One region of the Streptomyces sp. NPDC043867 genome, then DNA from elsewhere that is predicted to be linked to it. Evidence: riboswitches for the same ligand, from Rfam matches in the RefSeq annotation. Region 1 holds a riboswitch; the other holds the start of a gene.

Region 1 (15,546 bases):
CAGCCCCAGCGCCGCGGACGGCGTGAGGCCGAGGCCGTACGTGTACGCCTTCGTCGTGCCGGCGACGCAGAAGAGGCCGAGTCCGGCCGCGTCGAAGACGTTCACCCCGGCCTGGATCCGCTCCACCTGCGGGTGGAGGAAGAAGACGAGCAGGGCGGCGAGCAGCGGGGTGATGAAGTACCCCAGGTCCGTGAAGGCTGCCGGCGGCACCGCCCCGATGATCAGGTCGCGGAACAGCCCGCCGCCCAGCGCGGTGACCTCGGCGAGCACGGCGATGCCGAAGACGTCGAAGTTCTTGCGGACGGCCAGCAGGGCGCCGGAGATGGCGAAGACGAAGATGCCGACCAGGTCGAGCGTGTGCTGGACGGAGGGGCTGAACAGTTGCTGAAGCACCCGACATTCTTACGCACGGCGAAAGGGACGGGAGAGCGCGCCCGCGCTCTCCCGTCCCTTCGCACGCGCGGGACTACTCCTTGACGGGAGTGTCCCCGCCGTCGTCCGCGCCCGTGGCGGCCGCGGGCTTCGCACCGTCCGGCTCCCCGGTCACGGGCTTCGCCGTCGCGGGCTTCGCGGTGGCGGGCTTGCCGGGTTCCGGCTCCGTGGCGTCCGGCTCGGCGGCGGGGACCGTGGCAGCGGGCTCCGACTCCGTGCCGGGCACCGTGGCGGCGGGCTTCGCCGTTCCCGGCTCCGTGGCGTCCGGCCCAGCAGCGTCCGGCTTCGCGGCGGCGGGCTTCACGGCCGGCTCCGCGGTCGCGGGCTCCACCGTCTCCGCGTCCGCGGCGTCCGACGCCGTGAGCGCGGGCCCCGCGGTCACGGGCTCTGCCGTTTCCGTCTCCGCAGCGTCCGGCTGCACCGCCGGCCCGGGCACATCCGCCGCGGCCTTCGCCGCCACGGGCTCCGCCGTGGCGGACGGCGCCTCGGAGGCCACCGGGCTTTCGACCACCGGGGTGTCCTCGGACGGCTTCGCGGCCTCGCCGGTCGCCGGCGCGGAGCCGGCGCCCTTCAGGGAGGCCTGCACCGCGACCGACGACGTCTCCGCCAGCACCGCGTCCGGCACCAGCTCGACCGCCTCCCGCGCCACCGACAGCAGCACCGTGTCCTGCGGCGCCTGGTCCTCGGCGTTCTCCGGGTGGTGGCAGGCGACCTGCTGGCCGACCTTGAGCTCCAGGAGCGGCGGTTCGGTCGTCTTGCAGATCTCCGTCGCCTTCCAGCACCGCGTGTGGAAGCGGCAGCCGCTCGGCGGCGAGATCGGCGAGGGCACGTCGCCCTTGAGCAGGATGCGCTCGCTCTTGGCGTTGCGCCGCGCCGGGTCGGGGATCGGCACGGCCGACATCAGCGCCTTGGTGTACGGGTGCATCGGCGCCTTGTAGAGCGACTCGCGGTCCGCCAGCTCGACGATCTTGCCGAGGTACATCACCGCGATCCGGTCCGAGACGTGCCGCACCACCGAGAGGTCGTGCGCGATGATCACGTACGTCAGGCCCAGCTCCTGCTGGAGGTCGTCCAACAGGTTGACGACCTGCGCCTGGATCGACACGTCGAGCGCCGAGACCGGCTCGTCCGCCACGACCAGCTTCGGGTTGAGCGCGAGCGCGCGGGCGATGCCGATGCGCTGGCGCTGGCCGCCGGAGAACTCGTGCGGATAGCGGTTGTAGTGCTCGGGGTTGAGACCCACGACCGACAGCAGCCGCTGGACTTCCTTCTTGATGCCGCCCTCGGGCGTGACGCCCTGGAGCTTGAAGGGAGCGCCGACGATCGTGCCGATGGTGTGGCGCGGGTTCAGCGACGAGTACGGGTCCTGGAAGATCATCTGGACGTCACGCCGCATCGGCCGCATACCGGCGACGCCGAGGTGTGTGATGTCCCTGCCCTGGAACTCGACCTTGCCCGCGGTCGGTTCGAGCAGCCGCGTGATCAGCCGGCCCATCGTCGACTTGCCGCAGCCCGACTCGCCCACCACGCCCAGGGTCTCCCCCGCGCGCACCTCGAAGTCAATGCCGTCGACGGCCCGCACCGCGCCGACCTGACGCTGCAGAAGGCCCTTCCGGATGGGGAAGTGCTTCGTGAGGCCGGTCACCTTGAGCAGGGTCTCGCCGGGGGCGGCGCCCTTCGTGAGGGTCGCGCCGCCGCTCTGTGCAGGGATGCTCACTGCCTTGTCCTCTGCGTTCTCACTCACAGCTTGGGCGCAATCTCTTCGGTCCAGATCCGCTCCCGCTGCTCCTGCGTCATGTGGCAGGCGGCCCAGTGCCTGCTGCCCACCTCGGACAGCTCGGGGCGGACCGTGCGGGTGACGTTGTCCTTGGGGACGTCCGCGTACGGGCAGCGCGGGTTGAAGGCGCAGCCGGACGGGATGTTGATGAGCGAGGGCGGGGAACCCTTGACCGGGATGAGGCGCTCCGTCTGTTCGCGGTCCAGCCGCGGCATCGAGCCGAGCAGCCCCCAGGTGTAGGGGTGCCGGGGCTCGTAGAACACCTTCTCCGCCGGACCGCGCTCGACGCAGCGGCCGCCGTACATCACCAGGAGGTCGTCGGACAGCTCGGCGACGACGCCCAGGTCGTGGGTGATCACGATGACCGCGGAGCCGAACTCCTTCTGCAGATCCCGGATGAGGTCGAGGATCTGCGCCTGGACGGTGACGTCCAGAGCGGTCGTCGGCTCGTCCGCGATGAGCAGTTCGGGGTTGTTGACCAGCGACATCGCGATCATCGCGCGCTGGCGCATACCGCCGGAGAACTCGTGCGGGTAGCTGTCGACGCGCTTGTCCGGCTGCGGGATGCCGACGCGGTCGAGCATCTCGACGGCGCGGCGCTTCGCGGTCTTCTTGTCGACGTCGTGGTGGATGCGGTACGCCTCCACGATCTGCTGGCCGATCGTGTAGTACGGGTGCAGCGCCGACAGCGGGTCCTGGAAGATCATCGCCATCTCGCGGCCACGCAGCTTGCGCACGTAGTCCGGGTCCGCCGACAGCAGTTCCGTGCCGTTCAGCCAGATCTCGCCGGAGATCTGGGCCTTGCGCTTGCCGTACTGGCCGGCGGTGTGCAGGCCCATGATGCCGAGCGAGGTCACCGACTTGCCGGAACCGGACTCGCCCACGATGCCGAGGGTCTTGCCCTTCTCCAGCGTGAAGCTGAGCCCGTCGACGGACTTGACCAGGCCGTCGTCGGTCGGGAAGTGGACCTTCAGGTCGCGGACTTCGAGGAAGGCGGACGGTGCGGGCGAGTTCGTGACGGGCTCGCCGACCGCTGCTCCGCTCTTGCTGAGTTCGGTCATGCGAGCCTCACTCGGGGGTCGATCACGGCGTACAGGATGTCCACGACGAGGTTGGCGACGATCACCGCGAGAGAGGTGATCAGCGTGACCCCGAGGATGACCGGCAGGTCCTTGTCGCTGATCGCCTTCAGCACCGCCTGCCCGAGGCCGGGGAGGCTGAACGTGGTCTCGGTGAGGATCGCGCCGCCGATGAGGGCGCCGAGGTCCATGCCGAGCATGGTGAGGATCGGCGTCATCGTGGAGCGCATGGCGTGCTTGCCGATGACGGTCGGCTCGGCCAGTCCCTTGGCACGGGCGGTACGGATGTAGTCCTCGCCCATGACCTCGAGCATCGTGGCCCGGGTGATCCGGGCGTACATCGCCGCGTAGAGGAAGGCGAGCGTGACCCAGGGCAGGAGCATGCCGCCGAACCAGCCGCCGAAGCCGTCCGCGATCGGGACGTACTGGGCGTCGAGCCAGCCGAGCCCGTAACTGAAGATCGCCAGGGACAGCAGACCGGTGAAGTAGATGGGGAGCGAGACACCGGCGAGGGCGACGATCATCGCGCCGCGGTCCCAGAAGGAGCCGCGCTTGAGCGCGGAGAGCACACCCGCCGCGACACCGAAGATCAGCCACAGAACGGCGGCACCGAGCGCGAGAGCCAGGGTCACTGGGAAGCGGTCGGTGATCTGCGGCCAGATGGCCTGCTCGCTGCGGAAGGAGTAGCCGAAGCACGGCGCGGCGCAGTTCGTGACGTCACCGCCGGACGCGTACGTGCGTCCCGCGAAGATGCCCTTGAAGAACTCCCACACCTGGACGAAGATCGGGTCGCCCAGACCGAGCTTCTCCCGCACGCCTTCGATGGCTGCGGGGTCGGCCTGCTTGCCCACGAACATCGTGGCCGGGTCGACGCCCGCCCACCGTGGGACGAGGAAGAAGATGCCGAAGACCACCAGAATGATGACCACCAGCATCACTGCGGCGGCGAAGAGCCGCCTGATGAGGTAAGCGAGCACTGCTCTCGGCCCGACGGCGGGGCCGTGGGCCACCGGAGGTCTTCCGGTGGCCCACGGTTCACGCCGCTCCGGCCTTCACCTGCCTTTCGTGCCTTATGGCGGGTGCGCCGGTCGGGATTACTTCACGCCGAGGTTGACGAAGTCGAACTGACCGCTGTAGTTGTCCGTCGTGTAGACGTTGGTCAGCCGGTTCGAGCGCCAGTTGATGAACTTCTCGAAGACGAAGGGCAGGTAGTAACCGCCCTCCATGACCTTGTGGTTGATCTCCGTGGCCAGCTCGGTCTTCTTGCCCTCGTCGAGCTCGTTCACGTAGTCGTCGAAGAGACCGTTGATGGTCTTGTCGTCGATCATCGCGAAGTTGTTGTTGCCGCTCTCCAGGATGTACTTGCCGGACCACAGCGGCAGACCGAAGCCCTGGACGGTCGGGAAGTCCGGACCCCAGCCCATGATGATGATGCCGAAGCCCTTCTTCTTCACGTTCGAAGGGCTGCCGATGATGCCGGTGGTCTGGGCGCCGTCGAACTGCTCGATGTCGACGGTGATGCCGATCTTCTTCAGCGACGCCTGGAGGGACTCGGCGGTCGCGACCTCGACGGGCTTGTTGTTGCGGACCGCGATCGTGGTCTTGAAGCCGTTCGGCTTGCCGCAGGCCTTGAGCTCTTCCTTGGCCTTGGTGATGTCCGCGGCGCCGTCGTTCTTGGTGGCGCCGTACGGGTCGTACTTCTGGCCCTCGGAGCCCGGGACGGACGGCGGGAGCATGTTGGTGCCGATGTCACCGCCGGCGACCGGGCCACCGCGCGCGGTCTGCAGCGACTTGTGGTCGGCGCCGTAGATCACGGCCTTGCGGCAGTGCTCGTTGTCGAACGGCTTGACCGTCTGCGGGAAGACCGCGTAACGGATGTAGCCGGAGACCGGGTTGTCCAGGTTGCCCTTGTGCTGCTTCAGGGCGGTGGTGCGGCCCTGCGGCGACAGACCGGTCTGGGCGAGGTCCAGGTCGTAGTCGCCGGCGATCAGACGCTGGTCCAGGTCGTTGGCGTTGGTGAAGAACTTGATCGAGATCTTGTCCGGCAGCGCCTTGCGGATCGGGTCCGAGGACTGCTTCCACTCGGTGTTGCGGACCAGCGTCAGGCTCTTGTTCGGGGTGTAGCCCTCGAACTTGTAGGGGCCCGAGGAGAACGGGTGCAGGCCGTACTTGGACTTGGTGTCCTTGTCCTGGCGCACCGGTGCGGACGAGGCCAGCGCGAGCATGTCCTCGAAGTCCGAGTTCGCCTTGGGCAGCTTGAAGACGATCGTCTTGTCGTCGGGCGTCTCGATCGCCTTCAGGCCGAGCTTGTCCTTGGACTTGTCCTTGTAGGGGCCCTTGTACTCGCTCTTCGGGTCCAGGATGTCCTTCACGTAGACCGGGCCGCCCGACAGCACGTCCTGCGCCCACTGGCGCTCGATGCCGTACTTGACGTCCTTGGAGGTGATGGGCTTGCCATCCTCCCAGGTGACCCCGTCACGCAGCGTGTACGTGTAGGTCTTGCCGCCGTCCGTGACCTTGCCGAGGCCCGTGGCGAGGTCCGGGGTGAGTTCGGCACCCGCCTTGCCCGGCTCGGCCTTGCCCGTGATGAGCGTGCGGCTGTAGTAGCGCATGAAGTTCCACGCCATGCCGTAGTAGCCGCGCGTGGTGTCCCACGAGTCGGCGTCCTGGGCGCTGGCGAACTTCAGCTCGCCGCCCTTCTTCGACGAGGCGTTGGCGACCTTGTTGTTACCGGCGTTGAAGCCGGCCGCGCCGCCGCTCTTGCCGTCGTCCTTGCTGTCGCCGCCGCCGCACGCAGCCGTGCTCAGCAGTGCTGCGACCACGGCAGCTGCGGCCACGGCCTGCTTGCGCCGCCCTGAGGTGCGTTGGGTAGTCACGATCTCGGATCCTCCGAAATGATGTAGGCGGCCTGTGAATGAGTCACAGGCCCCGGGGGTACGGCTGTTCAGCGGGAAGCCTTCGGGTCCAGCGCGTCACGCACGCCGTCGCCGAAGAGATTGAAGGCGAGCACGGTGATGAAGATCGCCACACCGGGGATCACCATGTACATGGGATCCGAGTCGTAGTAGTCGATCGCCGAGGAGAGCATCTGTCCCCACGAGGCGGTCGGCGGCTTGACGCCGACGCCCAGGAAGCTGAGCGCCGCCTCGGTGAGGATGTTGGTCGGGATCATCATCGTCGTGTACACGATGATGGGCGCGATGAGGTTGGGCAGCAGCTCCTTGAACAGGATGTAGAACCGCCCGGCGCCCAGGCTCCGCGCCGCCTCCACGTACTCGCGCTCGCGCAGCGAGAGCGTCTGGCCGCGCACGACACGTCCGACGTAGGGCCAGCCGAAGAAGCCGATCACCAGGATCATGACGAACAGGCGCACGCCGGTACCCGTCAGGCCCAGCATCTCGTTCGGCATGACCGAGACGAGGGCGATGATGAACAGCAGCTGCGGGAAGGCCAGGAGACCGTCCATCACGCGGCTGATGGCCGCGTCCACCCAGCCTCCGAAGAAGCCCGCCAGGATGCCGAGGACGGTCCCGAGGACCACGGCGACCAGGGCGGACAGGAAGCCCACGAGGAGCGAGATGCGGGCTCCGTAGATGATGCGGGCGAAGATGTCGCGGCCGCTCACCGGTTCGACGCCGAAGAGGTGGTCGCCGCTGATGCCGCCCAGCGAGCCGGTGGGCGTGGAGAACAGCGGGTCGATCAGGTCCTCGTGGTGGGACTCGGGATCCTGGCCGATCAGGTTGGCGATCACGGGGGCGAGGATCGCGACCGCGATGAGCAGGAGGACGACGACACCGCCCGTGAGTGCGAGCTTGTCCCGCTTGAGGCGCTCCCAGGCGATCCGGCCGAGGGAGCGTCCTTGAACCGCCTTCGGATCGGCGCTGACCACCGCCGCTTCCTCGGCCGCGCTCGGGGCCGCTTCAGCGGTCGGCTCGTGCAATGGTGCCGTCATCTGGCAGGGACCCCTCTCAACCGGCGGTAGCCGGCCCACACGTGCCGCTGTAGCGGCATGATCAGTCCGTCGTACAAAGGGGCGAACACCCCTGGACCGGGAGTCTTTAACGCCTCGGCGATCTGTTGCCAGACTTGGCGGTGAATGGATGCCTAAACGTGATGCGGGCAGGGGGGTTCCGTTATCCGGACGGCGGGTAACGGGGGCCGGACACGGGGCAATTGGGCCGCAAGGGTCCACGAGGGCCCTTATCCCGTCGCCTCGTCCGCAACGCGGACATCACGCCCTTTCGCCTTCGGGCACGCTGGTCAGCGCCCGGTGGCACGTCGAAGGGACGCGGCCGGGCGCCGTTCTCGCGACGGCTTTCGGGGTCAGTACGGCCGCGGCTGCGGGTAGCCGTACCCGCCGGCCGCCGGCGCCTGGGCGGGCGCCGCGTGCGCCTCACGGTCGTAGAAGGGCCGCGCCTTGGCGCGCAGCCACATCGCCACCGGGTCGTACTCGTCGGACATGGCGACGGTCGACACGGGCAGCCCGTCGGGGACCGCGCCGATCGACTGCTGCATCATCGCCCGCACCGAGTCGACGGCGGACGGGGAGGTGTCGTAGACGTCGAGACCGATGGCCAGGTAGGGCGCGCCGAGGGCGGGCTGCACCCAGGCGCGGCGCAGCGAGCGCACGGCGGAGGTGCGGTGCGCGTTCTGCGTGAGGAGGGCGTAGAACTGCGGGATCTCGATGCCCGGTTCCGACAGCCGCAGCGGTCCCGTCGGCTGGCGCTCGAGGCCGGTGGCGATGCGCCGCAGGTCCAGCCAGGGGATGCCGACGCCGCCGCCGGGGGCGTGCGGGTTCAGCCAGAGACCGAAGTGGTCGGGGTAGAGGGTGCGGGCGACGTCGAGGCCGTCGACGACCTCGTACGAGCGGTTCCAGCCGCTGGCGGACAGCTCCTGGGCCGAGGTCACGCAGGGGGCGTAGCCGTAGCCGCCGACCTCCATGTTCCCGTACTGGGCGTCCGGCGAGCCCGCCTGGCCGTGCCAGAGCAGCATCCAGATCTGGCCGTTCGACGGGTTCGCGAGCGCGCTGAGGAGCGCCTCGTAGGCGTCGTAACGCCCGGGCGTCACCTGGCGCAGCATGTGCTCGACCTGCCCGGCCGCGGCCGTGCCCGACGCGCTCACCCTCAACCGCCCCTTCGCGAACAGATCATCATGAACTCCCCCATCGCCCCCGGGGCGTTCGCACGGCATCCCGTCCGGGAGCGCGTCACCACCTCGACCGAGCCATGAAACCAGCTTAAGCGGCGTTCCTGACAGGAACTTGACGCACGCCTTCGCCGGCCGGCGTGGCGCCGGGTGCGCGGTCCGGCGCGGGTCCCGCCCGCTCAGTACTCCCGCAGGTAGAAGGGCCGCACCCGGGCGCGCATCCAGTCGCCCACCGGGTCCTGGGCGACGTCGAGGAGGACCAGGTTCACCGGCCGGTCCACCGGGACCCGGCCGAGCGCCCGGCCGAGCGCGTCCAGCGGGTACGTCCGTGCCGGGCCCTCCCATTCGGACAGTTCGACACCGACGAACATCACCGGGTCGCCGCCCTCGATGCTGGCCAGGCAGCGGCGGGCGGTCAGCACCACACCGGTGGCGGCGAACTCGGCCGAGGCCGCGGACAGGAAGTCGACCGGGTCGTCCTGCCAGTCGGGTTCGAACAGCCGGACCCGGCCGCCGCTCGCGGGTCCGTCCAGTGGGGTCCGCCCGGTGCGGCACAGTTCGGCGACGGCGGGCGGCGGGAGCGGCACGCCGACCACGCCGTCCGGGTTGACCGCGAGACCGACCTGCGGGGGCAGTCCGCGCGCGAACTCGACGGCGGGCGCGATCGTGTACGCCATGTGGGCACCGGCGACCTGGCGGAACTGCTCCTCCGAGCTGAAGACCGGGACGTACGCCTGCCCCTCGATCTCCAGCATGGGCAGGTCGAGCGGGCCGCTGTGCGGGCCGCCGCCGTTCGGCAGCGGGATCCACAGGAAGCTGCGGCCGAGGACCTCGACGATCCGGGCACCGGCCGACGGCACGCCGAGGGACGCGGAGAGGACCTCCTCCAGTTCGTTGCCTGGCCATCCGCCGTGCGGATGGGGGTGCGGGTACGCCTGTGCCGGGATGTCCATCTGTCTACCGCCTGCTGTGAACCGCTGTTCCGGCTGGAAACCCTAACCGGTGGGCGCGTACGGGGGGTCAGTCGCCGAAGTCGATCCGGCGCAGCACGTCCGCCGCCGCCCGGTCGATGAGGACCGCCGAGCCGCAGCCCTTCGGCAGATCCCCCTTCTCGACGGACCGCAGCAGCAGCCCGGCCGCCCGGCGGTGGCGGAGGAACGCGTAGCGCGAGACGCCGCGGCCGCGCTCGCGCTGGCCGTCCAGGGCGGTGTCCGGCGTGACGTCGAGGAGCAGCAGGTGCAGGGTGCCGCCCCGGCGGCGGGCCTCGCGGGCGAGCCAGCGGCGCACCCAGGTCTGTGTGCCGCAGTCGTGCACGACGACGCCGGCGCCCGAGCGCAGCGTGCGGTGCAGTCCGGTGTAGTGCGCGAGCCGGACGACGGGGCGGTAGAGCGCGTACGGCAGGAAGCGGGACAGGCGGGTGTCCCAGCGGTCGCGGGCGTCCTGGGAGTCGACGCGCGCGCCGCGCACGGCCCGGCGCATCAGCGTCGACTTGCCGCTGCCGGGCAGACCGGTCACCACGACGACGTCGGCGGCGCCGAAGGACAGGCCGTGCGGGCTGTGTCCCGCGCGCTCGCGCAGATCGCGGACGACGGGTCCCGGCATCGGTCCGCACGCCTCCCGGGCCGGGACACCGGGCTGTTCGGGCACCGCGAGTCCCGAACCCGTCGCGTACGCCGTGGTCCTATTCACCCTGATCGTCCTCCCCCTCGGATCCGGAGTCCCATCCCATTCGAGTGTAAAGAGAAGGTAATGCGGGACGCCTCTCGTTTCCGTCCTCGTCCTGCCACAGACCGGTCACAGGTCTTCCGCCGCCGGCCGGACGGGCCGCCCCTGCCGGGTTTCACGGATGCGTGCAATGATGTGCCCGCCAACTGCATACCGGCCGCTTGAATCCGCGCGGGAGAGTCCCGGGGCATCGGTCCCCGGGCGCCGAAGGAGCAAGTCCCTCCCTTGAATCTCTCAGGCCCCGATACCGCGCGGGCGAGGCACATCTGAAAAGCGGGCCGCTGACCAGTGGCTCCACCCACGGTGCAAGTCACGACCACCGGTTCGCCGGGTCGTGATGAACCTCTCAGGTTCCGATGACAGATGGGGAGGAACGACCTCGCCGTCATGCCTTGGGAGCCCCACCGATGAGCAGTAACGCCCCCCGTCACACCGCGCTCGACGCCCTGCACCGGTCGCTCGGCGCGACGATGACCGACTTCGCCGGCTGGGACATGCCCCTGCGCTACGGCTCCGAGCGCGACGAGCACCTCGCGGTGCGCACCCGGGCCGGTCTCTTCGACCTCTCCCACATGGGCGAGATCACGGTCACCGGACCGCAGGCCGCCGCCTTCCTGAACTTCGCCCTCGTCGGCAACATCGCCTCGGTCGGGGTCGGCCGCGCCCGCTACACGATGATCGTCCGCGCGGACGGCGGCATCCTCGACGACCTGATCGTGTACCGGCTCGGGGAGCAGGAGTACATGGTGGTCGCGAACGCCTCCAACGCCCAGGTGGTGCTGGACGCGCTGACGGAGCGGGCCGCCGGTTTCGACGCCGAGGTGCGCGACGACCGTGAGGCGTACGCGCTGATCGCGGTCCAGGGCCCGGAGTCCCCCGGCATCCTCAAGTCCCTCACCGACGCCGACCTCGACGGCCTCAAGTACTACGCGGGTCTGCCCGGCACGGTCGCGGGCGTCCCGGCGCTGATCGCGCGCACCGGCTACACCGGCGAGGACGGCTTCGAGCTGTTCGTGGCGCCGGCCGACGCCGAGAAGCTGTGGCAGGCGCTGACCGAGGCGGGAGCCCCGGCCGGGCTCGTCCCCTGCGGGCTGTCCTGCCGCGACACGCTCCGCCTGGAGGCGGGCATGCCGCTGTACGGGCACGAGCTGACGACGTCGCTCACCCCCTTCGACGCGGGCCTCGGACGGGTCGTGAAGTTCGAGAAGGAGGGCGACTTCGTGGGCCGGGAGGCCCTGTCCGCGGCCGCCGCCCGCGCGCAGGACGACCCGCCGCGCGTGCTCGTCGGGCTCGTCGCCGAGGGCCGCCGCGTGCCGCGCGCCGGCTACTCCGTCGTCGCCGGCGGTGAGGTCATCGGCGAGGTCACCTCCGGCGCGCCCTCCCCGACGCTCGGCAGGCCGGTCGCCATGGCGTACGTCGACGCCACGCACGCCGCTCCCGGCACGGCCGGTGTGGGTGTGGACATCCGGGGCAGCCACGAACCGTACGAGGTCGTGGCGCTGCCGTTCTACAAGCGCCAGAAGTGACACCGGTCCCCGCGCGCCTCACGTGACACCGGCCCGGGCGCCGGACACGACACCGGCCCGGGTACCGGACACGGCACCGGCCATGTGCCGGAAGTGACACCGGCCCGGGCACCGGGCCGGACACCTGCCCCGGGCGCCGGAAGCGGCGCCGGGCGCGTCCGTCCGGTTCAGCTACGTCCCCGCTTCATCAGCACTCCCCCGCGTACAGGAGAATTCAGGCCATGAGCAACCCCCAGCAGCTGCGTTACAGCAAGGAACACGAGTGGCTGTCGGCCGCCGAGGACGGCGTCTCGACGGTCGGCATCACGGAGCACGCGGCCAACGCGCTCGGCGATGTCGTGTTCGTCCAGCTCCCGGAGGTCGGTGACACCGTGACCGCGGGCGAGACCTGCGGCGAGCTGGAGTCGACCAAGTCGGTCAGCGACCTGTACGCCCCGGTCACCGGCGAGATCGTCGAGGCCAACCAGGACGTCGTGGACGACCCGTCCCTGGTGAACTCGGCTCCCTTCGAGGGTGGCTGGCTGTTCAAGGTGCGCGTCACGGACGAGCCGGCCGACCTGCTCTCCGCGGACGAGTACACCGAATTCACCGCAGGCTAAGGACTCCCGACTGATGTCGCTTCTGAACACGCCCCTTCATGAACTCGACCCGGACGTCGCCGCCGCGGTCGACGCCGAGCTGGACCGCCAGCAGTCCACCCTGGAGATGATCGCCTCGGAGAACTTCGCTCCGGTCGCGGTCATGGAGGCCCAGGGCTCGGTCCTCACCAACAAGTACGCCGAGGGCTACCCGGGCCGCCGTTACTACGGCGGCTGCGAGCACGTCGACGTGGTCGAGCAGATCGCCATCGACCGCGTGAAGGCGCTCTTCGGCGCCGAGCACGCCAACGTCCAGCCGCACTCGGGCGCCCAGGCCAACGCGGCCGCCATGTTCGCGCTGCTCAAGCCGGGCGACACGATCATGGGCCTGAACCTCGCGCACGGCGGGCACCTGACCCACGGCATGAAGATCAACTTCTCCGGCAAGCTCTACAACGTGGTCGCGTACCACGTCGACGACGCCACCGGTCGGGTCGACATGGCCGAGGTCGAGAAGCTGGCCAAGGAGTCCCGGCCGAAGCTGATCGTGGCCGGCTGGTCCGCGTACCCGCGTCAGCTCGACTTCGCCGCGTTCCGCCGGATCGCGGACGAGGTCGGCGCCTACCTGATGGTCGACATGGCGCACTTCGCCGGTCTGGTGGCGGCGGGGCTGCACCCGAACCCGGTGCCGCACGCGCACGTGGTCACCACCACCACGCACAAGACGCTGGGCGGCCCGCGCGGTGGCGTGATCCTGTCCACCGCCGAGCTGGCGAAGAAGATCAACTCCGCTGTCTTCCCCGGTCAGCAGGGCGGTCCGCTGGAGCACGTGATCGCCGCCAAGGCGGTCTCCTTCAAGGTCGCCGCCACGGACGACTTCAAGGAGCGCCAGCAGCGCACCCTGGACGGCGCCCGGATCCTGGCCGAGCGGCTGGTCCGGGACGACGTCAAGGCCGTCGGCGTCGACGTCCTCTCCGGCGGCACGGACGTCCACCTCGTCCTCGTCGACCTGCGCAACAGCGAGCTGGACGGGCAGCAGGCCGAGGACCGTCTCCACGAGGTCGGTATCACGGTCAACCGCAACGCCATCCCGAACGACCCGCGCCCGCCCATGGTCACCTCCGGCCTGCGCATCGGCACGCCCGCCCTCGCCACCCGCGGCTTCCGGGCCGAGGACTTCGCCGAGGTCGCGGACATCATCGCCGAGGCGCTCAAGCCGTCGTACGACGTGGACTCGCTCAAGGCCCGGGTGTCCGCTCTGGCCGCCAAGCACCCGCTGTACCCCGGCCTGAAGTAAATTCGTACGCTTTTTTGCCGTACGGGTCTTTTCGTGGCACCGTCTTCATTCGTACGAACGTCCGGGGCACCGCGCACACTGGAAGCTGAGCGCGGTGCCCCGCCGCATGCACCGCCCCGCACGACCGGCTGACAACGGCGTCCGCCGAAACCCCTAGGAGTCCTCCGTGGCCATCTCGGTCTTCGACCTGTTCTCGATCGGCATCGGCCCGTCCAGTTCCCACACGGTCGGCCCGATGCGCGCGGCCCGCATGTTCGCCCACCGGCTGCGCAACGAGGAGCTGCTCACCCCGACGGCCTCGATACGCGCCGAGCTGTACGGCTCCCTCGGCGCGACCGGCCACGGCCACGGCACTCCCAAGGCCGTGCTGCTCGGCCTCGAGGGCGCCTCCCCGCGGACGGTGGACGTGGAGGGCGCCGACGAGCGCGTCGAGGCGATCCGCACCGGTGGCCGTCTCGCGCTGCTCGGCGAGCACGAGATCGCCTTCTCCTTCGACGACGACCTGGTCCTGCACCGCCGCAAGGCCCTGCCGTACCACGCGAACGGCATGACGCTGTGGGCGTACGACGCCGACGGCAAGGAGCTGCTGTCGAAGACCTACTACTCCGTCGGCGGCGGTTTCGTGGTCGACGAGGACGCGGTGGGCGAGGACCGCATCAAGCTGGACGACACGGTCCTCAAGTACCCCTTCCGCACGGGTGACGAACTGCTGCGCCTGACGAAGGAGACCGGTCTGTCGATCTCCGCGCTGATGCTGGAGAACGAGCGGGCCTGGCGCACGGAGGAGGAGATCCGCGAGGGGCTCCTGGAGATCTGGCGGGTGATGCAGGCGTGCGTGTCGCGCGGCATGTCCCGCGAGGGCATCCTGCCGGGCGGCCTGAAGGTCCGCCGCCGGGCGGCCCTCTCGGCCCGGCAGCTGCGCGCCGAGGGCGACGCGCCGGCCCACGCCATGGAGTGGATCACCCTCTACGCGATGGCCGTGAACGAGGAGAACGCGGCCGGGGGCCGGGTCGTCACCGCGCCCACCAACGGCGCCGCCGGCATCATCCCGGCCGTCCTGCACTACTACGTCAACTTCGTGCCGGGCGCCGACGAGGAGGGAGTCGTGCGCTTCCTGCTCGCGGCCGGCGCCATCGGCATGCTCTTCAAGGAGAACGCCTCCATCTCCGGCGCCGAGGTCGGCTGCCAGGGCGAGGTCGGCTCCGCCTGCTCCATGGCCGCAGGTGCGTTCGCGGAGGTCCTCGGCGGCAGCCCCGAACAGGTCGAGAACGCCGCCGAGATCGGCATGGAGCACAACCTGGGCCTGACCTGCGACCCCGTCGGCGGCCTGGTCCAGATCCCGTGCATCGAGCGCAACGGCATGGCCGCGGTCAAGGCCGTGACCGCGGCGAAGATGGCCATGCGCGGCGACGGCTCCCACAAGGTCTCCCTCGACAAGGTCATCAAGACCATGAAGGAGACGGGCGCGGACATGTCCGTCAAGTACAAGGAGACGGCGCGCGGGGGGCTCGCGGTGAACATCATCGAGTGCTGAGCCCCGCCGGTGCGTACAGGGGTGGGCCCAAGGAAGTAAGGGAAAAACAAGGGAGTCGGCGCTTGTTCCGCCGCTCCCCCCGCTCCCCCTTCCTCCCCCCACGCACCAGGAGTCGCCATGCTGCGCGGCATCGACGTGAGCGCCTATCAGTCGTCGTCCTACTCCACCGACGGTCTGTCCTTCGTCTTCGTGAAGGCCACGGAAGGCCGTTCGTACGTCAATCCGAGGCTGAACGCCCAGGCGAAGCGGGCCCGGGACGCCGGCTGCGTCGTCGGGTTCTATCACTTCCTGTGGCCGGGCAACCTCACCGCGCAGGCCGAGTACTTCCTCGCCGAGGCTCCGGAACGGGCGGGCGACATCCTCGCCGTCGACTGGGAGAGCACGGGCGACGGGACCCACGCGAGCAACGCCGAGAAGGACCGCTTCCTGCGCATCCTGAAGGAACTGCGTCCC
Region 2 (15,546 bases), on a different contig from region 1:
TGCGAAGTTGTTCGGCAAGAGCGCACGAGAGGGCAGCGACAACGCGACTGCCCGCCACCGCGCCCCGCGCCCCGCGGACGGGGAGGCGCAGAGCGCTGACCGCCCGCTGTTCCGGGATCAGGTCGCTGGTCCGGGTGGTGACATGTCCGGTGGCCAGGGCGCGCCGTCTGTTGACCCTGCCGCGTCCGGCCGCATAGGTTTCGGGGATCCGTCGACCTCGGGTACGGGTGGGGGGTACGCCTCCGGCCCGTACGCGTCACACGCCCCTGGGGGGCAGCCGCGGCAGGAGGACCCGTCCATGTCGGCCCTGGTTTGCACGAGGTGCGGCAACCGCAACGCGGAGAACAGCCGCTTCTGCTCCAACTGCGGTGCGCCCCTGCGGGGCGGTTCTCCCGCGGAGCGTCCGTCCGAGACGACCTCGACGATCTCCATCTCCGGCCTCGAGGCCTACGACTCCGAGGTGACGGGCCAGACGCAGTCGCCCGCGCTCTCCCCGGAGGCGCAGGCGGCCGTCGACGCACTGCCGCTCGGCTCGGCGCTCCTCGTGGTGCGCCGCGGCCCGAACTCGGGCAGCCGCTTCCTGCTGGACGGTGAGCTGACGACGGCGGGGCGTCATCCGCAGAGCGACATCTTCCTGGACGACGTGACGGTGTCGCGTCGCCACGTGGAGTTCCGTCGCGCCGCGGACGGCTCGTTCACGGTGGCCGACGTCGGCAGCCTCAACGGCACGTACGTCAACCGGGAGCGGATCGACCAGGTCGCCCTGTCGAACGGTGACGAGGTGCAGATCGGCAAGTACCGGCTGGTCTTCTACGCGAGCCAGCGGAGTATCTGACCGCCCGAACTCCGTCCGGGGGGACCCAGGGAAGGTCCATGCTTCACACACCGAGCGGCGGTGCCGGCAGCGGTACCGCCGCCGCGGACATGATGAGCATCGGCGCTGTGCTGAACGTGCTGCGCGACGAGTTCCCCGAAGTGACCGTCTCCAAGATCAGGTTCCTGGAGACGGAGGGGCTCATCGAGCCGCAGCGGACCCCGTCGGGGTATCGCAAGTTCAGCCCGCACGACGTCGAGCGCCTCGGTCACGTCCTGAGGATGCAGCGCGACCACTATCTGCCGCTGAAGGTCATCCGGGAGCACCTGGACGCCCTGGAGCGCGGCGAGGACGTACGCCTGCCCGCCCTGGGGCGTCAGCGCGACGTGGGCGACGGTGAACGGCTCGGAGAGCTCCTCGTCGAGCCGGAGCCGCCCACGGCGGCGCGCATCGGCCGCGACGAGCTGCTGGCCGCCGCCGGGATCGGTGAGCCGGAGCTGGCGGAGTGGGAGTCGTACGGGCTCGTCACTCCACTGCCGGACGGCGGCTACGACGCCGAGACGGTCACGGTCGCCGCGCTCGTGGTCGAACTGGGGCGCTTCGGGATCGAGCCGCGGCACCTGCGGGCGATGAAGGCCGCCGCCGACCGTGAGGCCGGTCTCGTCGACCAGGTGGTGTCCCCGCTGCGGCGCCACCGCAACCCGCAGACCAGGGCTCATGCCGAGGCCCGTACCAAGGAGCTGGCAGGGCTCACGGCGAAGCTCCATGCCGCTCTGGTGCAGACCGCGCTGGGTGTTCGACTTCCCTGAGCGGGGGCGTTCGCCCGTGGCGGATCGTCCACCCGTTCTGTGCCCGACTACCCAAACGTCCCGGGCACGGCCTAGGGTTACTGTGTGAACGAGCTCGATGTCGTAGGTGTCCGGGTCGAAATGCCCTCCAACCAACCGATCGTGCTCCTGCGCGAAGTGGGAGGCGACCGCTACCTCCCCATCTGGATCGGGCCGGGGGAGGCGACGGCCATCGCCTTCGCGCAGCAGGGCATGGCCCCCGCGCGACCGCTGACCCACGACCTGTTCAAGGACGTGCTGGAGGCCGTCGGCCAGGAGCTCACCGAAGTGCGCATCACGGATCTGCGTGAGGGCGTCTTCTACGCCGAGCTGGTGTTCGCCAGCGGGGTCGAGGTGAGCGCGCGGCCGTCCGACGCCATAGCGCTCGCGCTGCGCACCGGGACGCCGATCTACGGCAGCGACGGGGTGCTCGACGACGCGGGTATCGCGATCCCGGACGAGCAGGAGGACGAAGTGGAGAAGTTCCGCGAGTTCCTCGACCAGATCTCTCCCGAGGACTTCGGGACCAACAGCCAGTGATGCCCCCGAACGGGGAGAGCCACGACCGGCAATTGCCGAAGGCCGGTGACGCGTCCTACGGCCCGTGGGGAGCGCATTCGGCTAGCCTTTCCCCGCGGTGGGGCACGGTAAACCACTCCTAGGGTGATTATCACCCGGCGTGCCGAGTGTGGCGATCGTTGACGCGCCCCGGGCGACTGCCTACCGTCGGGAAGGGCAGTTCAAGGACGGAGGTCGGCGTGAGAAGCAGCGGCGACGGTACGGCTGGGGGTGCCCCCGGACGCAGTCTGGGGGAGAGCGGCCCGTACCCGCTTCACGGCAACGCAGCCGGCCCCGCTCCACAGCGGCCGACACCGGTGCCGGACGAAGAGACGGTTTCCGCGGAGATCGGGTACCGCGGTCCCACGGCGTGTGCGGCGGCGGGTATCACCTACCGGCAGCTGGACTACTGGGCGCGCACCGGCCTGGTCGAGCCGAGTGTGCGACCGGCCCACGGCTCGGGGACGCAGCGTCTCTACAGCTTCCGGGACGTCGTGGTCCTGAAGATCGTCAAGCGGTTCCTCGACACGGGCGTTTCCCTGCAGAACATCCGCACCACGGTCCAGCACCTGCGTGAGCGCGGGTTCCGGGATCTGGAGCGGATGACGCTGATGAGCGACGGCGCGACGGTCTACGAGTGCACCTCGCCGGACGAGGTGCACGCGCTGCTCCAGGGAGGCCAGGGCGTCTTCGGGATCGCCGTGGGGGTCGTCTGGCGGGACGTGGAGGCTGCGCTGTCGCAGTTGCACGGCGAGCGGGTGGACACCGGCGAGACCCTCGTCGGACAGAACCCCGCGGACGAACTGGCCCGGCGGCGCAACCGAGCGGTCTGACGGCACCCGGTCCCGCCCGTGCTCCGGCGACGGACGGCGCCTTCGGCGGTGCCCCTGCCCGACGGGGCATTGTCAGTGGCGTAGGGCAGCATCGGACAGGTGAGAACCACGCCCACGATCCTGCATCTCGACATGGATGCCTTCTACGCCTCGGCCGAGCAGGCGGCCAAGCCGAGCCTGCGCGGAAAGGCCGTGGTCGTGGGCGGGCTGGGCGTGCGTGGCGTGGTGGCCACCGCCTCGTACGAGGCGCGGGTGTTCGGGGTGCACTCGGCGATGCCCATGGCGCAGGCGCGCAGGCTGGCACCCCACGCCGCCTATCTCGTGCCGCGCTTCGAGCTCTACCGGCAGGTCAGCGAGCAGGTGATGGGTCTGCTGCGGGCGCTGTCGCCGCTCGTGGAGCCGCTGAGCCTGGACGAGGCGTTCGTCGATCTGGAGGCCGGGGGGACGGCCTGGGACGAGACCTCGGCGCGGCTGGTGGCCGGGAAGCTGCGCGCGGACATCAGGGCCGTCACGGGGCTGACCGGATCGGTGGGGCTCGCCGCCTCCAAGATGCTTGCCAAGATCGCCTCGGAACAGGCCAAGCCCGACGGCCTCGTGGTGATCGAGCCGGGTTCCGAGCGGGCGCTGCTCGGGCCCCTGCCGGTGCGGACGCTGCCCGGCGTGGGGCCCGCGACCGGGGACCATCTGCGGCGGGCCGGGATCACCACGGTCGAGGAGATCGCCGAGGCGGGCGAGGACGAGCTGGTGCGGCTGGTGGGCAGGGCGCACGGGCACGCGCTGTACGCGATGGCGCTGGCGCACGACGAGCGGCCCGTGGTGGCCGAGCGGGAGGCGAAGTCGGTGTCGGTCGAGGACACCTACGAGGTGGACATCCATGACCGCGTGCGGGTCGCCGCGGAGGTGCGGCGGCTCGCCGACCGGTGTGTGCGGCGGCTGCGAGGCGCCGGGCGCTCGGGGCGGACCGTGGTGCTCAAGGTGCGGCGGTACGACTTCTCCACGCTGACCCGGTCCGAGACGCTGCGCGGGCCCACGGACGACCCCTCCGTGGTGCGCGAGGCCGCCGCCCGGCTGCTCGACGCGGTGGACACGACCGGCGGGGTGCGGCTGCTGGGCGTCGGGGTCACCGGGCTTGCCGACTACACGCAGGAGGACCTGTTCGCCCAGGCGCAGGCCGCCGCCGGGGAGCTCCTGGCGCAGGAGCAGGCCGAGGACGAGGGGGCGCGGGAAGCGGTCGGGGAGCCGGCCCGGCCGGCCGAGCGGCGCTGGCCCGCCGGGCACGACGTACGGCACGCCGAGTACGGGCACGGCTGGGTCCAGGGCAGTGGACTCGGGCGGGTGACCGTGCGGTTCGAGACGCCGTATTCGGAACCGGGGCGGGTGCGGACGTTCCGGACCGAGGATCCCGCGCTGGAGCCGGCGGACCCGCTGCCCCTGGTAGCGGGGGCCCCGGAGACCGCGGTCCCGGCGGAGGCCGCTTGGCCGGCGCCGGGCGGGACGGATGCGGAGGAGGTGTCCGGGGGGCGGGCCGGTCAGGCCTCGTCCGAACCGGCGAGCGTGCCGAAGTCGCGGTCCGTCGGGGGAGGGGACGCCAGGTCGAGCCCGTAGTGGTGGTACAGCTGGAGTTCCTGTTCCGGAGAGAGGTGGCGGCCGACACCGAAGTCGGGCGCGTCCTTGATGAGGGCCCGGTCGAAGGGGACCCGGAGCGTGCCCTCCACGACCTCGCTGGGCTCCAGCGGCACGAAGGCGTCCCGGCTGAACAGACCCGTGCGTATGGCCGCCCACTCGGGCATCCCGGTGGCGTCGTCGAGGTACACCTCGTCGACCGTGCCGATCTTGGTGCCCTTGCGGTCGAACGCCTTGCGGCCGATCAGGTTGCGCGGATCGATGTCGGTCTGCACGGGCCCTCCTCGTGGGCGCAAAACTCATCCGTAAGCACTACGAAAGAGCACATTCAGGAAGGTGGCCACTCGAAAGCCCGTGCGCTGTCCTCGCTGGTAGGCTGGCAAACGGCTGCTGACCCCGTGCGGGAGAGTCCTCCGGCGAGACCGGAGGCGCCGAAGGAGCAAATCCTCCCCGGAATCTCTCAGGCACACGTACCGCACGGACGAGGTCACTCTGGAAAGCAGGGCGGGTGTCGTCGGCTCCCGTCCTCACCGACGGTGAAAACCGGTTCGTCAGCCAAGGGCGGGCCGGTGAAGCTCTCAGGTTGAGATGACAGAGGGGGAGGCCGTCGGGGTACCCGCGTCGTGGTACCCCCCGAAGGTCGCGTCAGACCAGGAGGCCTCCGCAATGACCGCCCATCGCATTCCGCTCTCCGAGCTCGAACAGGGCATTCCCTTCGAGCAGCGCCACATCGGGCCCGACCACGAGGCCCAGGCCAAGATGCTCGCGCAGGTCGGATACGGCTCGCTCGACGAGCTGACGGCCGCCGCGGTGCCGGACGTCATCAAGAACGCCGATGCGCTCGAGCTGCCCGGAGCCCGCACCGAGGCCGAGGTCCTGACCGAGCTGCGCTCCCTCGCGGACCGCAACGAGGTACTCGACTCGATGATCGGCCTCGGCTACTACGGCACCTTCACGCCGCCGGTGATCCTGCGCAACGTCATGGAGAACCCGGCCTGGTACACCGCCTACACCCCCTACCAGCCGGAGATCTCGCAGGGCCGCCTGGAGGCGCTGCTGAACTTCCAGACCGTGGTCGCCGAGCTGACCGGCCTGCCGACGTCCGGCGCCTCGCTGCTCGACGAGGGCACCGCCGCCGCCGAGGCGATGGCGCTGTCCCGGCGCATGGGCAAGAACAAGAAGGGCCTCTTCCTCGTCGACGCGGACGCCCTCCCGCAGACCATCGCCGTCATCGAGACCCGCGCCGAGCCGACGGGCGCCGAGGTCGTGGTCGCCGACCTGAGCGCGGGCATCCCGGCCGACGTCGCCGGCCGGGAGATCAACGGCGTACTGGTCCAGTACCCGGGTGCCTCCGGTGCCGTACGCGACATCAAGCCCCTGATCGACCAGGCGCACGAGCTCGGCGCGGTGGTCACCGTCGCCGCCGACCTGCTCGCCCTGACCCTGCTCACGGCGCCCGGCGACCTCGGTGCCGACATCGCGGTCGGTACCACCCAGCGCTTCGGCGTCCCGATGGGCTTCGGCGGGCCGCACGCCGGTTACATGGCGGTGCGCGAGAAGTTCGCCCGCAGCCTGCCGGGCCGGCTCGTCGGCGTGTCCGTCGACGCGGACGGGCACAAGGCGTACCGCCTCGCCCTGCAGACCCGTGAGCAGCACATCCGCCGCGAGAAGGCCACCAGCAACATCTGTACCGCCCAGGTGCTGCTCGCCGTGATGGCGGGCATGTACGCGGTCTACCACGGCCCCGAGGGACTCAGGACGATCGCCCGGCGTACGCACCGCTACGCCACGATCCTCGCCGCGGGCCTGGAGGCCGGCGGAGTGGAGGTCGTCCACGGCTCCTACTTCGACACGCTGACCGCGCGGGTGCCGGGCCGGGCCGCCGCGATCGTGGCCGCCGCCCGCGAGGGCGGGGTCAACCTGCACCTCGTCGACGCCGACCACGTGTCGATGGCCTGCGACGAGACCACCGGGCGCAAGCAGCTGGGCGCCGTCTGGACCGCGTTCGGCGTCGAGGCCGACATCGAGGCGCTGGACGCGTCGGCCGCCGACACGCTGCCCGAGGCGCTGCTGCGCACCGACGACTACCTCGCGCACCCGGTCTTCCACCTGTACCGCTCCGAGACCGCGATGCTGCGCTACCTGCGCAGGCTCTCCGACCGGGACTACGCGCTCGACCGCGGCATGATCCCGCTGGGCTCCTGCACGATGAAGCTCAACGCGACCACCGAGATGGAGCCGGTCACCTGGCCGGAGTTCGGGCAGCTGCACCCCTTCGCGCCCGCCGAGCAGGCGCAGGGCTATCTGACGCTCATCCGTGAGCTGGAGGAGCGGCTCGCCGAGGTCACCGGGTACGACAACGTGTCGCTGCAGCCCAACGCCGGTTCGCAGGGCGAGCTCGCGGGTCTGCTCGCCGTACGCGGGTACCACCGTGCCAACGGCGACGCGCAGCGGACCGTCTGCCTCATCCCGTCCTCCGCGCACGGCACCAACGCCGCCAGCGCCGTGATGGCCGGCATGAAGGTCGTCGTCGTCAAGACCGCCGGGGACGGCGAGATCGACGTCGAGGACCTGCGGGCCAAGATCGAGCAGTACCGCGACGAACTGTCCGTACTGATGATCACGTACCCCTCCACGCACGGCGTCTTCGAGGAGCACGTCACCGACATCTGCGCCCAGGTGCACGAGGCGGGCGGGCAGGTGTACGTCGACGGCGCCAACCTGAACGCGCTGGTCGGCCTGGCCAAGCCGGGGCACTTCGGCGGCGACGTCTCGCACCTGAACCTGCACAAGACGTTCTGCATCCCGCACGGCGGCGGCGGTCCCGGCGTCGGACCGGTCGGCGTACGCGCGCACCTCGCGCCGTACCTGCCGAACCACCCCATGCAGCCCGCGGCCGGCCCGAAGACCGGTGTCGGCCCGGTCTCGGCCGCGCCCTGGGGTTCCGCCGGGATCCTGCCGATCTCCTGGGCGTACGTCCGGCTCATGGGCGGCGAGGGCCTCAAGCGGGCCACGCAGGTCGCGGTGCTGTCCGCGAACTACATCGCCAAGCGTCTCGAGCCGCACTACCCGGTGCTGTACACCGGACCGGGCGGACTCGTCGCGCACGAGTGCATCATCGACCTGCGGCCGCTGACCAAGGCGACCGGTGTGAGCGTCGACGACATCGCCAAGCGGCTGATCGACTACGGCTTCCACGCGCCGACGATGTCGTTCCCGGTGGCGGGGACGCTGATGATCGAGCCGACCGAGTCCGAGGACCTGGTGGAGCTCGACCGGTTCTGCGAGGCGATGATCGCCATCCGCGCCGAGATCGAGAAGGTCGGTTCGGGCGAGTGGCCCGCCGAGGACAACCCGCTGCGCGGCGCGCCGCACACAGCGGCGGCGCTGGGCGGCGACTGGGAGCACGCCTACAGCCGTGCCGAGGCGGTCTTCCCGGGCGGTGTCTCGGCGGCGGACAAGTACTGGCCGCCGGTGCGCCGGATCGACCAGGCGTACGGCGACCGCAACCTGGTCTGTTCCTGCCCGCCGCTGGACGCCTACGACGAGTAGCCACCGCCGGGCGTACGTCGGGGCCGGTTCGGAGAGTGCGTCTCCGGGCCGGCCCCTCCTCGTGCGCGGCGGCTGTCGCAGCCGGCCGCTGGTGCGGCTCAGGCGGCCGTCATCACCTGTCCGGTGCCCAGGGGGCGGTGCGGGGCGATGATCTGACCGTCGGGCAGGAGCTCACCGGTGTCCTCGAAGAGCACGACGCCGTTGCACAGCAGGCTCCATCCCTGTTCCGGGTGATGCGCCACATGGAGGGCGGCTTCCCGGTCGGCGGAGTCGGCTGTCGGACACGGTGGCTGGTGCTGGCACATGGATGGGATCTTTCGCTGGGTCGTGACGTGTGAGCTGGCTGTCGTATCTGTCCTGCGGCTCGGAACGCTGTCCATGGCCGCCCCCCGTCGACAAGTCGGTCTGGTACCAGTGTTGCCCCACGGGCGCCGATCCGCAGGGATTTGGCAGCAGCACTTCTCACAGGTTCATGACGCATCACCCGTGCGGACGGTTCACTCCAACTGCACTGTCCCTTCGGGTGGTTCGGGATGGCCGGATGGGGCTAGTCCGGACGGGGAATCGGGGCCGGGTGACTCGTACGAGCGCGGGGGAGCACGGAAGAGCGGAGTGTCCCGCAGGGCAGCGGAGTGCCCCGCAGCCGGGTCGACGGCTGCGGGGCACGGGGCGTGACGGCGAGCTGCCGCCGAGCTGGGCCCGGGCTTCCCTAGGCGGGCGAACCGAGCAGGGGTGCGGGTGTCACCCGGTGGGTGAGGACGGGCAGGAGTTCGGCGACGCGGTGCGGACGGTGCGCCGCGATGCCGGGCGGAGCGGGGGCCAGCGGCACCAGCAGGTCGGTGGCGAGCGGGTGCCCCGTGCTGCTGTCCGCGGCGCAGTCGCCGTGCAGCCACAGCGTGAGCATGTAGAGCTCGGGCACGGACAGGAGCCGCGGCTGGAAGGTCTGCTGCATGTTCTCCGCCTGGCGCAGGGCGCGCTCGGTGGAGGTGACGTACGGGCCCTCGAAGAAGTGGGAGAAGGTCCACCCGTCGGGGGTCAGCATCGTCTCGGCGGCGGCCACCGCGCGCTCGCCGCAGCGGATCAGAAAGCGCCAGCCGGTGAGGCGGGTGGCGGTGGCGCCGGCGGGCGCGATCCGGTCAAGGACGTATACGGGCAAGGGGAGTTCGGGAGACACCGGTCCCTGGACGTTGCGCAGGGACGGGGTGCGCGCCTCGCGGACAGCGGTGGGGGAACCGAGTGCCGTGAGGACAGAGCGCAGGGCGGGCGCGGGAGCCGGGGGGACATGCAGCGGCATGGTGGGTCGCCTCTCATTCGACAGGCACGGTGGCGCGAGGGCGGGGGCGGACGACACTGTCAGCTCTCGGGGTCAGAGGGGCGGATGCGATGACAGCGTGCGCCTACTCTCTGCCTCGTTTGCGGAGTTTATACGACACGTGTTCACACAATGTTTCAGCTAGCTGTTCCGGGGATGAAGAACAAGCGCCTATTCGGTCGGCGAAAGGCGAGTTTGATCCCTGTTTCGCGCGGGCCGCGCGGAGCTGACCTCGAAATACCGCGTCCAAGTGGTCGGCCGGTTCTCGTCGGCGTTTATCACGAGCGCGAACCGGCGTGAAACTGCGCGCGGCACCATGCCTGGTGAATGTGCCCCGGGGTACTCGGCCCCAGCCTAGCGGGCCCGGGGCCGGGCCGGGACGTTATGGATCGCGATGCCGGGGCATCATCCACCGTGACCGTGTACCAGAGCGGCCGGAGCATCGGCCTACCCATCCGAGGAGGGAACTTCGATGGGAGAGAAGGTCGTGGCGGGGTCGTTCGACCTGTCCGATCGACAGCGCTACCGCAGCAAGCTCCAGGAGTGCCTGACGGGACTCGAGAGGTTGCTGGCGGAGGAGCGCTTCGAGCGTCCGCGGAATCTGATGGGCCTGGAGATCGAGCTGAATCTCGCGGGACCGGACGGCATGCCGCGGATGATGAATGCCGAAGTACTCGACAGGATAGCGAGCCGGGATTTCCAAACAGAACTCGCCATGTTCAATCTGGAAGTGAACATAGCGCCACACCGATTGGCGGGGCGGGTTTTCGACCAGCTCTCCGAAGAGTTGAACACGTCCCTCGCGTATGCGCACCGCAAGGCCAAGGAGGTCGACGCCGGAATCGTGATGATCGGCATTCTGCCGACCCTCGGCCGCGACGACCTGGTGTCCTCGAACCTGTCGGACGTCGACCGCTACACCCTGCTGAACGACCAGATCGTGGCCGCCCGGGGTGAGGACTTCGCGCTCGACATCGACGGGGTGGAGCGTCTCGTCTGCACGTCGAGGTCCATCGCACCGGAGGCGGCCTGCACCTCCGTACAGCTGCACCTCCAGGTCACCCCGGGGCGGTTCGCCGACGTGTGGAACGCCGCGCAGGCGATCGCCGCCGCGCAGGTCGCGGTTGGCGCCAACTCGCCGTTCCTGTTCGGGCACGAGCTGTGGCGGGAGTCGCGGCCCCCGTTGTTCCTGCAGTCCACGGACACCCGGCCGCCGGAGTTGCAGGCCCAGGGGGTGCGGCCGCGGACCTGGTTCGGGGAGCGGTGGATCTCGTCCGCCCACGACCTGTTCGAGGAGAACCTGCGCTACTTCCCGGCGCTGCTGCCGATCTGCGACGACGAGGACCCGCTGAAGGTGCTCGACGGCGGCGGCATCCCGAAGCTGTCCGAACTGGTCCTGCACAACGGCACCGTCTACCGCTGGAACCGGCCGGTGTACGACATCGCCGACGGCGTGCCGCATCTGCGGGTCGAGAACCGCGTGCTGCCCGCCGGTCCCACGGTCACCGACGTCATCGCCAACACGGTCTTCTACTACGGCCTCGTGCGGGCGCTGGCCGACGAGGCGAAGCCGGTGTGGACCCGGCTGCCGTTCGAGGCCGCGGCGGCCAACTTCGACGCCGCGTGCCGTGACGGCATCGACGCCCGCCTTGAGTGGCCGCAGCCGGGCCGGCACGGCGGGACCGCCAAGGTGGACGCCGTCGACCTGGTCCGCGACGAGCTGCTGCCGCTGGCGGCGGCCGGGCTGGACGCGTGGGGCATCGAGCCCGCCGACCGGGACTTCTACCTCGGGGTGATCGAGGAGCGGTGCCGGCGCCGGGTCAACGGCGCGAGCTGGCAGGCGGCCACCTTCCACCTGGCGACGGAGAAGGGGCTCGGCCGGGAGGCCGCACTGGCCGCGACCACCAAGCGGTACTCCGAGCTGATGCACGCCGGGCAGCCGGTGCACACGTGGCCGGTGGGGCTGCCGGAGCCGGTGCCACTCGGCTGATCTCCGACGGGTGCGGCCGCGCCCCCGCGCCCCCGAGCGGGCTCCCGGGGGCGCGGCGCCCCCGGCGGACGCCCGGGCGGCGGTCAGGCCCGGCTGCCCGCCTCCACGATGGCCTCCAGGATCACCGCCTGGATCTGGGACGGATCGCTGACCCGGTGGCCCGAACCGCCGGTCACCGCGGCGATCTGCTCGGCCTCCTCCTCGTCGGCCTCCGGGCCCACGGCGATCGCGATCAGCGGGACCGGCCGGTCCGGGTCGGCGAGCTTCTCCAGCGCGTCGACCAGGCCGGAGCGCGAGATGCTTCCCGGATCCTGGTTCACCCCGTCGGTCAGGACGACCAGCGCGTTGAACTTTCCCCGCACGTACGACTCGGTGGCGGCCCGGTACGCGGCGAGCGTCGTGTCGTACAGGCCGGTCGCGCCGCCGGGCACCGGCTCCAGAGCCCTGAACGCCGCGGACAGACGGTCCCGCTGCGTGCCGCCGCTCACGCGGTGCCCGAGCCGCTCGGTCGGCACCAGCACGCGGTAGTCACGGTTCCCGTCGAGCTTCGTGGAGAACGCCCACAGCCCGATCTCGTCCTCGGCGGTGAACGTGGCGAGGGCCCGCACCAGGGACGCTTTGGTGACGTCCATGCGGGACCGGCCGGTGCCGGGGAGCTTCTCCGTCATGGACGCGGAGGCGTCGACCACCGTGGTGACGCGCGCACTCTGCACGGTGACCCTCCACATGCCCAGGGCCTCCCGGAGTGCCTTGGCCGTCGCCGGTTCGGGCGCGGGCTCCGCGTACGGCTGCGGGGAGCGGCCGCCCGCCGCGGTGACCAACGTGTGCGGGGCGGTGTCCGGCTCGGGACGGAAGCCGTGCCGCTCCAGGATCCGGCGTCCCTCGGGCTGGCTCATGAGGGTCATGAACCGGAGCGCGGCGCGGCTCTCGTCGGTGGTCAGCCGCGCCTCGTCGACAAGCGCGAAGGGGTGGTCGAGCCGCGGCGAACCGTCCTTCGGATAGAACAGGTCGAGGTCCGTGCCGCCGCCCGCCGCGGTGTTGTGCGCGAACACCGCCTGCTCGGAGAGGACCAGCGCCCGGTTGTGCCCCGGGTCCCCCCGCTCGGTGACCAAGGGGTCGCGGGGCAGGGTGTCCAGGACCCGGCTGTCGCTGTCCGCGATGCGCTGCGACAGCCCCTTCGCCAGTGCCGCGCCCCGGGTGCCGCCGCCCTTCGTGCCGGCCGCCGCGGCACTGAGCCGGGTGAGCGCGAGCAGCCCCGTCGCACTGTGCGCGGGGTCGGCCGCCCCGAGCCGCGCACCGCCGTCCCGCGTCGTCGCAGCGGCCAACTCGGTCCAGGTGTACGTCTTGTCGGGCCACCCGAGCGATCTGGCGACCGCCGGGACCATGGCCACGCCGACCGGCGAGGAGGCGACCGTGCCCGCCCGGGTGACCCGGGTCGCCCCGCTGTCGCCGGTGACGCGCTGCACCCACAGGTCGGAGTCCGGCACCCACACCTGCACGTCGGACGTCCCGCCCGAGCGGAGCGCGTCCGTGACCCGGTACGCCTCGCGTGCCGTCACGGTGATGTCCAGACAGTGCCCGTCGGAGGTGACGTTGTCGGCGCGGGCGTGGTCCGCCGCTTCCCGCAGGGCCGGGGCGATGTCCGGGGAGGCGGCGACCTCGAGACGGACCGCCTCGTCCCGGCAGGAGGATCCGAAGGCGAACAATCCGCCGCGCACCGCGGCCGCGGTGCCCGCCGCGACGGTGAGTACGAGGACGGTGGCGACGGCCACGTTGCGGCGGCGGGCGCGGAGGCGGGGGTCGGGGGCACCCGCTCCGTACTCGTCGGGCAAGCTGTGACGTCCCATGGCGGTTGCCCTCCCTGATGAGCCCCGAGCCGTGAACAGCCGTATGGCAGGACACGAGGGAGGTACGCCTCGACGGTGCCCGTCCCCCCGACGGCCTGTCGCGCACGGTCTTCGCAACTTCTTTCGAGACCCTAGCGGGGTGTGTACGGGGACGAGGCGGGATTGCTCAACCGAAGGAGTGACTGCAGGTGGAGGCAGGGGCGGTGGCCGGTTCCTTTCCCGAGAGGCGGTTGTCACGACGGATTCTCCGGGACGAGACCTTGCTGGTCCTCGGGCTCTCGCTCGGCGCGAGCGGGGTCTCCGCGCTGATCAGCTTCGTCGGATCGGTCACCAAGCCGGGGGGCCTCAAGGACCAGGCGGCCACCCTGAACGCCTCGGCCGCGCCGGGACGTCCGTGGCTCGATCTGGCGTGGCAGCTGTTCGGCATCGCGTCGGCGCTGGTGCCGGTGGCGCTGGTGGCCCACTTCCTGCTGCGCGAGGGGGAGGGGCTGCGCACGCTCGGGTTCGACCGGACGCGTCCCTGGCCCGACCTCGGTCGCGGCACGGCGGTCGCGGCGGTGATCGGCAGTACGGGCATCGCCTTCTACCTGGCCGCCCGGGGCCTCGGCTTCAACCTCACGGTGGTGCCCGAGGCCCTGCCCGACGTGTGGTGGAAGTACCCGGTGCTGATCCTCTCCGCCCTCCAGAACGCGGTCCTCGAAGAGGTGATCGTCGTCGGCTACCTGCTGCGCCGCCTCGGGCAGTTGGGGTGGACCCCGGGCACGGCACTGGTGGCGAGCGCGGTGCTGCGTGGCTCGTACCACCTCTACCAGGGCGTCGGCGGGTTCCTCGGCAACATGGCGATGGGCCTGGTCTTCGGCTACCTCTACCGGCGCTGGGGCCGGGTCGGACCGCTCGTGGTGGCCCACTCGCTCCTCGACATCGGGGCGTTCGTGGGATACGCGCTGCTGGCGGGCAGGGTGGGGTGGCTGCCGACCGCGTGAGTGCGTCCGGCGTCCGGCGTCCGGCGTCCGGCAAGGGTGCGCGGCCCGAGCAGGTGAGCATGACCGTGGGGCGTACGTGATCTCGTACGCCCCGTCCGCTCGCCGCCGTACGAGGTGCGCCGGGATCGTGGCCGGCGCCGTCTCACCTACGCCGGGGGCGGTGTCCCCCCGGTCTCGCCGCCCGGCGGACGGGTCAGGATCGCGCTCGCCACGACATCGAAGAGGTGAGCGGAGCGGGGGGCGAGCGAGGGCTGATCGCTGAGCCACGCTAGCGCCGCTACCAGCGCGAACAGCTCGGTGCCATCGATGTCGGTCCGCGCCGTGCCCGCGGCCTGGGCTCGGGTGAGGAGCTGCGCACGGCCGCCCGCAGGATGACGCAGGAGGCGTGGAGTGCGGACTCGGTGTCCTCGATGGCGGATGCCGTCAGTTCGGTCACGCCCCGGTACTCGGTCGTCCAGCCGACGCAGTCGCGCAGCCACGAGACGAGGGCGTCTTCGGGCGAGTCCGACGTCACGAGCTCGCCAGCCCGTGCCGTCAGCTCGTCGAAGTTCGTGCGGAGCAGGGCCTCGAGGAGCGCCTCGCGCGTCGGGAAGTGACGCAGCAGCGTCGCGAGCCCGACATCGGCCCTGCGCGCGATGTCGCGCAGCGACACGTCGACGCCCTGCCCGGTGATGGCGGTGCCCGCTACGGCGAGCAGGTGGTCGCGGTTCTCTTCGCGCTGCAGCTGGCGAAGTGGAGGGGCGCACGTGTCATCGCGGTGGCCTCGGGCGGAGATGAGGCGTTCCTGCGCGACCTAGGGCCTGTCGTTTGGATCAGGCTGGCTGTGACCGACGACAACGCCGCAGATGTGCGTGCCAGACCCCGCGACGCCGGCATGATCCAAACGACAGGCCCTAGGCGCCGACCGGTTCATCGACTACACCAGAAGCCGTCCCGAGGAACTCGTGCGCGACGTCGACCTCGTCCTGGACACCGTGGGCGGTCCCGACAGCAGGCGTTTCCTGCGTACGCTCAACCGGGGCGGAGCCCAGTTCCCCGTCCTTCCCGGGGACTTCGACGAGGAGGAGACCGCGAAGCTGGGCGTCACCGTCTCGAGCGCCCAGGTCCGCTCGAACGGCGCGCAGCTCGCCGAACTGGGACGCCTTCTCGACGCGGGCACGGTTCGTGTCGCCGTGGACAGCACGTTCCCGCTCGCGGATGCCGGGGC

The links. Region 1 has a riboswitch for glycine ahead of gcvT (glycine cleavage system aminomethyltransferase GcvT). Riboswitches for the same ligand answer to the same signal wherever they lie in the genome.
Region 2: it holds a riboswitch for glycine, as region 1 does, so the genes downstream of both, gcvP (aminomethyl-transferring glycine dehydrogenase) here and gcvT (glycine cleavage system aminomethyltransferase GcvT) in region 1, are expected to answer to the same signal.

What each region holds. Positions count from the first base shown of each region.
Region 1 is NZ_JBWKDS010000007.1:227,008-242,553, forward strand. It holds gene AC069T_RS09925 (trimeric intracellular cation channel family protein) at 1-393, opposite strand, end outside; gene AC069T_RS09930 (ABC transporter ATP-binding protein) at 467-2,149, opposite strand; gene AC069T_RS09935 (ABC transporter ATP-binding protein) at 2,173-3,270, opposite strand; gene AC069T_RS09940 (ABC transporter permease) at 3,267-4,265, opposite strand; gene AC069T_RS09945 (ABC transporter substrate-binding protein) at 4,383-6,164, opposite strand; gene AC069T_RS09950 (ABC transporter permease) at 6,233-7,240, opposite strand; gene AC069T_RS09955 (enhanced serine sensitivity protein SseB C-terminal domain-containing protein) at 7,612-8,409, opposite strand; gene AC069T_RS09960 (enhanced serine sensitivity protein SseB) at 8,613-9,386, opposite strand; gene AC069T_RS09965 (AAA family ATPase) at 9,454-10,128, opposite strand; glycine riboswitch at 10,321-10,418, shown strand; glycine riboswitch at 10,419-10,531, shown strand; gene gcvT (glycine cleavage system aminomethyltransferase GcvT) at 10,566-11,684, shown strand; gene gcvH (glycine cleavage system protein GcvH) at 11,906-12,283, shown strand; gene glyA (serine hydroxymethyltransferase) at 12,297-13,559, shown strand; gene AC069T_RS09985 (L-serine ammonia-lyase) at 13,726-15,093, shown strand; gene AC069T_RS09990 (glycoside hydrolase family 25 protein) at 15,211-15,546, shown strand, end outside.
Region 2 is NZ_JBWKDS010000024.1:5,868-21,413, forward strand. It holds gene AC069T_RS23270 (FHA domain-containing protein) at 1-835, shown strand, start outside; gene ftsR (transcriptional regulator FtsR) at 874-1,623, shown strand; gene AC069T_RS23280 (bifunctional nuclease family protein) at 1,708-2,181, shown strand; gene AC069T_RS23285 (MerR family transcriptional regulator) at 2,400-3,032, shown strand; gene AC069T_RS23290 (DNA polymerase IV) at 3,132-4,637, shown strand; gene AC069T_RS23295 (PRC-barrel domain-containing protein) at 4,562-4,930, opposite strand; glycine riboswitch at 5,047-5,141, shown strand; gene gcvP (aminomethyl-transferring glycine dehydrogenase) at 5,322-8,207, shown strand; gene AC069T_RS23305 (DUF5999 family protein) at 8,306-8,512, opposite strand; gene AC069T_RS23310 (hypothetical protein) at 8,917-9,501, opposite strand; gene AC069T_RS23315 (glutamate-cysteine ligase family protein) at 9,992-11,509, shown strand; gene AC069T_RS23320 (substrate-binding and VWA domain-containing protein) at 11,593-13,356, opposite strand; gene AC069T_RS23325 (CPBP family intramembrane glutamic endopeptidase) at 13,539-14,339, shown strand; partial or broken gene AC069T_RS23330 (TetR/AcrR family transcriptional regulator) at 14,486-15,063, opposite strand; partial or broken gene AC069T_RS23335 (zinc-binding dehydrogenase) at 15,052-15,546, shown strand, end outside.